Regions from separate parts of the uncultured Psychrobacillus sp. genome, predicted to be linked through region 1. Evidence: riboswitches for the same ligand, from Rfam matches in the RefSeq annotation. Region 1 holds a riboswitch; each other region holds the start of a gene.

Region 1 (3,166 bases):
GGAACAACCAACCCCACGAATCCAATGGTTCCCGATACAGCTACAGCGGTCCCGGTAAGCATAGACCCTCCTATTAGAATCATCATTTTACGTTTCTTCACTTCCACACCTAAATGCTGTGCCCGTTCTTCTCCAAACAGCATTGCATTTAGCTCCCTACGGTTCAACCATAATAAAAGTGAACCAATTATCATAAACGGCAATGCCATTTGAACATAGCTCCAGCCACGCATAGAGACACTTCCAAGTAACCAACCGATAATTTGTCTCAGCTCTTCCCCTGTTAAGGCAATCATTAAGGAAATGACTGAGCCGAGAAACGAGCTAAAGATAATGCCTGTTAAAATAATCGTTTCCATCTTCATCGCTCGATCAACTAGCTTCGCAAAGGAAATGACGATCAGCATAGTGATTAACGCCCCTGCCATACTGAAAACAGGCAAGGTGAACATTCCTAAAAAAGGTACTGATATTCCAAAAAAGAGTGTAGCCACTGCACCAACCGATGCTCCGGACGACACTCCCAATGTATAAGGATCGGCTAGCGGATTTTTAAGCAGACTTTGAAAAGCTGCTCCCGCTATTGCCAGGGATGCTCCGACTAATCCTGCGAGTATAACTCGCGGCATGCGAATCTTCCAGACGATATTTGTTGCAATCGCATCTGTACCCGTATCCCATAAAGTACTGATCGGTACCTTTACAGATCCGACCGACACACCTAGCCAAATGGCTACGATTAACGTAGCCAGTGACAAGGTATAACCGATCATTGATTTACTCACTAAATGCCTCCGGATAAATAGCCTTAGCCACTTCCTCTAGGCCTTCTACTAAACGTGGACCTGGACGACTCGTTGCATCCTCATCCACTTGTACCACCTCATCGTTTTGAATGGCAGTCACTGTGTCAAAGCCATCACGCTGCTTCACCTTTTCTACAATTCCTTCCACGTAGTCATAGGTGATTAACATTACATCTGGGTTACGGCTTACTATTTCCTCTGGGTTAACTTGAAACCAGCCATCTTGATCAGCCATAATGTTTTCTGCATTGACCATCGTTAAAATTTCTTGCATAAATGTCCCATTACCAGGAGTATAGATTTCTGGTACATCGGAAGTTTCTACGAATACTGTTTTCTTTGTCTCTACTTTTGCAACTTTTTCTTGAATTTCGTCAACCTTTGCCTTCATATCCTCTATAACGGCTTGTGCTTCCTCATATTTCCCCGTTGCTCGGCCAATTTGTTCAATAGTTGTATAGGTTAAGTTAAAATCCTTTGCATCCTGTACCACAAATACCTTTACACCAGCATCTCGAAGCTGCTGTAATCCTGCCTCTGCCATTGAAACAATGGATTCATGAGCGAATACAATATCCGGACTTAAAGAGATAATTTTTTCAATGTTAAATTCCATCCCGCCAATTTTTTCTTTATCTAACGCTTCCTTTGGATAGCTTTCGTAATCATTAACACCGATAATTTCCTCATTTAGTCCCAAAGCAAATAGAATCTCCGTGTTACTTGGAATCATGGATACGATTGATTTCGGAGCTTCCTCTAGCGTAATTTCTTGTCCTACTGCATCCGTCAGTGTAAGTGGGAATGCCGTTTCTGAGTTACCAATTTCCTGGCTACTTTCTTTTTCTGTTGGAAGTGTCTCTTGCTCATTACAACCACCTAAAATCAGCAAGGTCATTCCAATAATTAACCACAGTTTCTTCATCCTTTATTCCTCCTAAATATAGACAACAAAAAATCCCCCATCCTAGGATGAGAGATAGATAGGTATAAATCAGCCACGAAAAACCGAAAGCGGACCTACACCAGACCTATCCGCGTAGGTAATGGGTGTGTACGTAAAGGCAGGTTTTCTGGCTTATGATGCATATGCATCACTTACAGTGGCGGGACCGCGCTGGACTTTAACCAGCTTCCCTTTTAACTCTAGTAACCGATAACTAGAGCACCTTTAAGCAAATGTTATTCTATTGTTTCTTGCATTTATTATACCTTATATTTAGATGTTGTCGAGTTGAAGTCGGTATTTGAAAAAGCATACATTTTATACATTTCAACAATACGAACGATTAATAAAGAATATTGAAGTTTATATGCTTTTAAATGTGGAAAGTAGAATTGATTTCCGCTCTGGCGGACGCTTTCCGCGAGGGGAGCGATAAGCCCTCACCCATCGCTTACGCGCGTGGTTGTGATGTCTTATTTGTCTCCCTCCTCCCGCTGGAGTCGCCGCCTGCCGCTACAATCAATTATTAGAAAAGGTTCGTGGTTGATTGGTAAAGACTTTTTTATGATATATAAAACACGAACAACTTTAACCTTAAAAAAGCTTAATATAGTAGTTTTTCATCGCGATTTCTTGTTTTCATCATTTTTTTTATCAATCGTTTCTCTTACTTCTTTTAGTATTTTTTTCGTTGCTTTTGATTGTTCTCGTGCCGTTTCCAGGATATTTGGTTTATTTTCTTCTTTCCATCCAGTCAAAAAGAACACCCTCTCTTAGTTGTGTGCAACTGAAATTCGCTCCATCTTCTTAATATATCTAAAAACAAAGGGAATAATTGAATCAAAACATTTTGAGATAAATAATATAAAAAAACTTTTACTGAAATGAGCTTTAATCAATTACTACTTTTTTTACCTGCTATTAATAAAAATCACAGTACACAATCCACTCTTGTTTGTCTTGATTATAGAAAAAATAGAAGCTACCACTGTCTACTATGTTGAATTGTGCTTTCGCATCAGAGCTTATCTGAAAGACAAAGGGATATTCGTCACCATAGGAGACTCCGCTCTGGGTATAAGAGGGGTATCCACCGATCTTATGCATAGGATAGATATCCTCCACGATATCATCGTAATATTCGATGGCATCCTCTAATTCAATGCGTAAAATCTCGTCTACAATTTCTGGTGGTATATCCTCAGAGTCCCAGGCGGGAGCATCATTCTCAACTAGTTTCGGTTTTAATGGAAAAGGTTTCATCCTTGCAGATTGATCGTTTATTTTATGTAATTCGTTGAGGCTTGTATAGCAATTAATCATAAAAAAAGATGCTAAATTATCATTGTTTAAATGATTATATACACTAAAATCCATATAAATGGTGATTAGTTGAATATTTTTTAATTCCTCC
Region 2 (3,166 bases), on a different contig from region 1:
AATTGAACGAGTAAGAAGCAATTTTCAAGTAAATGGGAATTATACGTTCGGTGCATTTGAGGGAGATAAATTAATCGGTATGGTTACTCTTTTACAGGAGAGTGGCTCAAAAATGAAGCATAGAGCAAATATATTTGCGATGTATGTTAGTCCGCACGGGAGAAGAAAAGGTGCCGGTAAGTCCTTAATGGAGCAGGCGATTAAACAGGCAAGAGAAACTAATGAAATTGAAAAGATTAATCTCTCCGTAGTATCTAGTAATGAGTCTGCAAAAAATTTATACCTGCAGCTAGGATTTAAAGTATTTGGAACAGAAGAAATGGCTTTAAAGGAAAGAGATGTTTATTACGAGGAACATCATATGACCCTTATATTAAAATAAAGGAGAGATAGTATGGAGGAAAAGACAAGTAAACAAAAGGATAATACCAAGCTGCCTATGATACAAACACCAATACGTTCTATTTTTGAAAAGTTTTCTAGAGAAAAGGATGCTTCTTTAATATACGGGGAACCAATCATTATGGACAATAAACGGATTCTGCCAGTAGCCAAAGTGAACTACTTCGTAGGTGGAGGAGGAGGCGGTGGATTTACAGACGAGCAAAATGCTAGTGGTCAAGGAGAAGGAGCAGGTGGTGTATTTTCGATTAAACCAGTTGGAGTTTATGAAATCACCGAGGAAAATGTAAAATTCAAGCCTATACTTCCGATTAATCAATTACTTACTGTGTTCTCCATTATCACCTTAGGTCTTGCCTTCCTATTAAAGAAAAGTCGAAAATAAGTTCTTTAAATAGCTTAATAGAAAAACGCTACCTTTTAAATTTAGTGGGTAGCGTTTTTTCTATTCTTTAACCATTGAACAAGCGTTAGCAATAGCATGGCAAAAATTGCGCCACTTGTATCTAATAGAACATCCTGAAAGAGTGCAGATCGTCCACTCGTAAAGGATTGATGAAATTCATCTGCTGCCCCTAAAAGAAAGGTAATCAGTATTGCCAACAGCTTTCGATTTCTTATTTTCGGTAAAGCAATATAAATAGCAAAGCAAATTAATCCAAAATAAAAAAAGTGTGTTCCTTTTCTAATGATAAATTCAACAAATGCATAATAACCACGTTCCTCGACAGAGACATAAAATCCCCAATAAGGAATATGAAATAAAGACAAAAAGGACTCCAATGGCTTATTCGGAAGCCAGTTTTTAAGCACAGCCTCTAAAGATTGCTGCTCGGAAGTTTGACCCGAAGCAATAAATACAAAGAGAATTAAAAGTAATAGTGGGATATATTTTTTCATATAAAAACAGTAGCATAAACTGAACAAGAAACAAACTAATTACAAGTTTTAACACTAGATAACCATTTCTATCCCAAAATGATACGCTATGGTACACTTACGATAAGTGAATAATTTATTGCAGGGAAAAGGTGCTGACTTGTCAGCTTAATTGGGAATTCGGTGAAAAACCGAAGCTGTTTCCGCAACTGTAAATGCAGATGAAATAAGAAAAATACCACTGTTGACCAAACGTCGATGGGAAGGTTCTTAGAGTAAAATGATGCATGAGCCAGGAGACCAGCCTTTTCTTGAACGTATAAATACTCTTCGGAAGTTAAGGGGTTGTACGGCACGTGTCTATTTTTTCGATTGAATTTATAAAACGATAAATAGTATTGCGCCGCCCTTTTTGGGGTGGCGTTTTTTGTGCTGTAAGAGATCGAGTATTGTATTGCATATGTTCACATTTACTAGGGAGGGAGGGGAAAAGGTGAAAAAGGACATGCGTTATATTTGTTATCCGTTTATGAGAGAGAAGCCTTCTACAGTAGACTTTGAGATTCGAACGGACTCACTGACGACACGTATCGGCTTGGCTGCTTCTTTAACAAAAGATATTCCAAGAGTATATGAGGACCTCATGTATTTGGCCCCGATGGCATACCACTTAAATGGGTCTGTCAGAGGGAAGCTCGCGATCCATGGAGAAGATTTACAGATCCTCAGCGATATGTACGATTCCTACGTAAGCAAAGTAGAAGGAAGAGTAGATATATTCGTACTTCCACAAGGTTCAACGGCTGCTTGTGAGTTGCACGTATGTCGAAGTGAAGCAAAAAAGTCGGTCAGAGCTTTACATAAAGTCTCTTTAGAAAGAGAAGTACCTGAGATTTTATTTGACTACACGCAGCTATTAGCAAATGTATTGTTTGCAATGGCGGTATATGTAAACAAGTATCATGGAGTTGACGAGATTCAATTTGTCAGTAAATCATATCCCATGAGAAAAAAGAAAGAATTGGGGGATTAACATATGAATAAACAATTAAGAAATTGGTTAGCGGTACTAATACTTTCTATCTTACTTGTAGGCTGCCAAGAGGCTGAAAAGAATACAGCTGTTGAAACAGATTCTGTACAAGAAGTAAAGGAATACACTGTAACGGACGATATGGGGAACGAAATTACATTTGAAGAAGTTCCCGACACGGTTGTGTCTCTACAACCAAGCAACACAGAAATTCTATTTGCCCTTGGCGTGGGAGATAAAATAGTAGGAGCTACAGAGTATGATACCTATCCAGAAAAAGCATTGGAAATTGAAAGAATTTCCGATTCTATGAGCTTTAATGCAGAACGTATTTTAGAGATAAACCCAGATGTTGTGATTGCGTATACAACCGGTTCTGAGGAAGAGCTTAAAGTGTTGGAAGATGCGGGTTTAGATGTTTTTGTCATTCAATCGGCACTGTCATTTGAAGACGTCTATGGTGATATTGAACAGTTGGCCGCAGTAATGGGAGTTGAGGATAAAGGAACAAACCTTGTTAACTCTATTAAAACTACTATTCAAAGTGTTGAGGACAAAGTATCGGGTGTAACTAATCAGAAACAAGTTTATTTTGAGATAAGCCCCTCTCCTGAAATTTTTACAACTGGTAAAAATACGTTTCAACAAGAAGTTTTGAATAATGCTTCTGTTGTGAATATTTTTGGAGACCAAGAGGGGTGGATTAAATTATCTGAGGAAGATGTCATTAAGAAAAATCCTCCGATTATCTTAACTACTGTAAATTATGTAGAAGATCCAATTGGTGAGATTAAGGCTCGTCCAGGCTGGAACCAGCTAGAGGCTGTACAAAACAACGCCATCTTCCAATTA
Region 3 (3,166 bases), on a different contig from region 1:
ACCTTGTAAACCTCTGACTTCCATTCCATTACTTTCACCAAAGTAGTTAAATGCATCATGGGCAGTAACAAGCACTCGCTGCTCCTTTGGTATTTCACTAATACGTTCTTTCGACCATTCATTTAGCTCATCTAGTTCTTGAAAAAACTTAATTTCATTTTCCTTAAATTGCTCTTCGTTAGTAGAGAATTCTTTTGTAAGTGTTTTGGTGATTTCCTGAGTTGCAATCTTCCACACATCAATATCAAACCAAATATGGGGATCAAATAGTTCAGGATGAGCTTCGTCATTTAAAATTCTTTCCTTTGGAACTACTTCTCCAATGGCAACTACCGATTTCTCTTTTTTCATCTTCTCAAAAATATCACTCATTTTTCCTTCAAGCTCTAGCCCATTGTAAAAAATGATATCCGCGTCCTCTAATACTTGTAAATCACCTTGAGTGGCCTTGTAAAGATGCGGGTCTACTCCTGGTCCCATCAAGGATTTAACTTCTACCATATCCCCGGCAATCCTCTTTACGGCATCAGCAACCTGACCTGTAGTTGTAACTACTAGTGGCTTATCAGCTTCCGCCTTTCCATTGTTTTTGTCATTACATCCAGCCAATAAAACCATAGCAAAAAATAATAAAAATATTTTTTTCATGTACTACACTCCTTTTCCTTTGTTATAAATTATTTCCTGCGGGAAACTTTTAGAATAAAAAAATATAAATTTCTTAAAAGATAATTATTTTCCTTAAGGAAACATTTGTTCAATAGGTTAACTAATATTATTTGAATTGTCAAATTAATTTATGCAAAAATGGAAAAAATGTGATTGTCTATTTTAGGAGTTGGAGTGAGCCAATTTTAATTAGCCTAAACTGAAATTTTCGTCTGTCTTTAATACAAAGTGCTATACTGTATAAACAATGATAGTGGGGAGGTAATGTAATGCAATATTCAAAATCTAAAATGGAAGAGCTTGTTAAGTTCAGTCCTGATTTAGCTAAAAGATTAAAGGAAGTAATGAAGGAGCATGATTTAGAAAAAAGCTTTGCTCTGAAGGCTTTGTATCATTCAGAGGTTAAAGATGGCGGTAAATATCAAAGGGATTATCAAGATCTATAGGAATTAGCGAACCAAATGACTAACGTCATTGGTTCGCTTTTTTAATTATTTTAAGAGTCAATTTCATAATTCTATTTTAAAAAGCAAAACACGAACAAATAGTAGAAAACAATGATTTATATATGCTTTTATATGTGTAGAAGCATAATTGACTTCCGCTCTGACGGACGCTTTCCGCGTGGTTGTGATGTCTATCTGTCTCACTTATTCCGTAGGAGTCGCCGTCTGTCGCTACAATCCATACGGATAAAATGTTCGTGTTAATCGGTAAAGCTCTATTTATGAAATTGACTGACATATGTATTTTATTTATTCCTGCTTTATTCCAGCAATCTCTTGTTTAATCTGACGGTGTGCAACATTTAAGTGGTGAAGAAAAAGATTTCTTTCTTCTATACTCCATACTGAGTTAAGCTCAATTTCTTTTTTCATTTCCTCAAAGGTAGACTGTAGAGATATCGAGGTACTTGCAACCTGGTTTGTCATTAATACTTGCTTAAATTGCTCCATAAAAATCTCTTTTCTCATTTCCAAAATCCTTTCGTTTTTAACATAAAAAGCATCCTCTTTTTTATAAAAGAGGATGCTTAGTTAGTATGATTTAATAGTCAGTACGCTAGGAAACAAATAAAAACCACGATTAAATAAGGAGTATGTTCACTCCAGTGATTTTAGTATGTTTTTTCGTACGACAGTATTTTCAAGCTTTGCTTGGTCATAGCTGCACTTAACACCTCCTATCCTCGTAGGGTCGTGGTGTGTACTTGAAATAGGCAGGTCTCCTGGCTCATGGTCATCGCGTTACCTTCCTTCCCGTAGTATTTATACATACAGTGGTTTATAAAGTATTGCTCACATTTACAGTTGCGGGACAGCGTCGGTCTTCCACCGAACTTCCCTTTTAAGTTCTTTTGCAATTAAAAGAACACCTAAATCTACACATTATTTAATTGTTCTTTCACTATAACATAAAAAAAGTTAGTCAATATAGCAAATTTGGATAAGTCGTGGACTGCTTCTCTTTTTATAATCAAGTGGAGAGGTGAGGTAAATGAGTAGTTTGAAGAATCCATATCGGCTGTATATTTATATTTGCTTTCTATCGCAATTATTTTTTACTTTTATATTTACAGTCAGTTTGTTGTATCAAGTAAGTGTTGTTAAGCTGGATCCGTTGCAACTTGTTTTAGTGGGAACTGTGTTGGAGATAACCGTATTTCTCTTTGAGATTCCAACTGGTATCGTGTCTGACTTAAAGAGCCGGAAGCTATCCGTTATCATTGGTTACTTTCTAATAGGAGTTGGTTTTTTATTAGAAGGATTGTTTCCTTTTTTTATTACGGTTTTATTGGCTCAAGTGGCATGGGGGATAGGGTATACCTTTACTAGCGGGTCATTGCAAGCATGGATAGCTGATGAAATAGGAGAAGAAAAGGCATCATCTGCATATATGAGAGGAGCTAAGGCTGGAAACCTAGGCCAATTGGTTGCCATTCCGTTAAGCGTATTAATCGGCTCCTACCTAATCCATCTACCGATTATAATAGGAGGATTATGTATGATTGGGTTGTCTGTTTTACTAATAATATTTATGCAAGAGAATCATTTTAAACCTTTGAAAAGAAGCGAAAGAATTGGTGCATGGGAGACAATGAAAGAGAACTTGGATAAAATCATTCTTTTCTCCAGAACTAGCTTTATACTTCGTATGCTATTTCTAATCGCTCTGTTTATAGGTTTTTATAGTGAAGGTTTTGATCGTCTGTGGCTTCCTCATCTATTAGAAATGGCTAAAATAACTGCCTTGCCCATTGAACGACTGGTGCTATTAACTGGAGGAATTCAATTAGTGGTCGTACTGCTGTCATTTGTGCTGCTTCACTTTTTAAATAAAAGTACGATTTATCAAGAATTGCACCGAATATATATCGCTCTTTTTATTGGTTGCTCCAGTATAGTAGTAGCATTAATAGGCTTTGCATTTTCGAACTATATTATTGGTTTGTTTATTTGCTATGTAATAATACAAGTTAGTCGGAAGGTAATGTACC

What was found. Region 1 has a riboswitch for cobalamin ahead of Q0371_RS03090 (ABC transporter substrate-binding protein). Riboswitches for the same ligand answer to the same signal wherever they lie in the genome.
Region 2: it holds a riboswitch for cobalamin, as region 1 does, so the genes downstream of both, Q0371_RS18860 (hypothetical protein) here and Q0371_RS03090 (ABC transporter substrate-binding protein) in region 1, are expected to answer to the same signal.
Region 3: it holds a riboswitch for cobalamin, as region 1 does, so the genes downstream of both, Q0371_RS00320 (hypothetical protein) here and Q0371_RS03090 (ABC transporter substrate-binding protein) in region 1, are expected to answer to the same signal.

Annotation. Positions count from the first base shown of each region.
Region 1 is NZ_CALIED010000015.1:36,294-39,459, reverse strand. Features, by position in the region: gene Q0371_RS03095 (iron ABC transporter permease) at 1-785, opposite strand, end outside; gene Q0371_RS03090 (ABC transporter substrate-binding protein) at 778-1,731, opposite strand; cobalamin riboswitch at 1,852-1,994, opposite strand; gene Q0371_RS03085 (hypothetical protein) at 2,373-2,510, opposite strand; gene Q0371_RS03080 (DUF1963 domain-containing protein) at 2,674-3,166, opposite strand, start outside.
Region 2 is NZ_CALIED010000091.1:23,972-27,137, forward strand. Features, by position in the region: gene Q0371_RS18845 (GNAT family N-acetyltransferase) at 1-382, shown strand, start outside; gene Q0371_RS18850 (spore germination protein GerW family protein) at 395-787, shown strand; gene Q0371_RS18855 (VanZ family protein) at 829-1,302, opposite strand; cobalamin riboswitch at 1,415-1,605, shown strand; gene Q0371_RS18860 (hypothetical protein) at 1,775-2,314, shown strand; gene Q0371_RS18865 (helical backbone metal receptor) at 2,318-3,166, shown strand, end outside.
Region 3 is NZ_CALIED010000005.1:10,691-13,856, forward strand. Features, by position in the region: gene Q0371_RS00310 (zinc ABC transporter substrate-binding protein) at 1-648, opposite strand, end outside; gene Q0371_RS00315 (hypothetical protein) at 939-1,115, shown strand; gene Q0371_RS00320 (hypothetical protein) at 1,425-1,643, opposite strand; cobalamin riboswitch at 1,870-2,063, opposite strand; gene Q0371_RS00325 (MFS transporter) at 2,167-3,166, shown strand, end outside.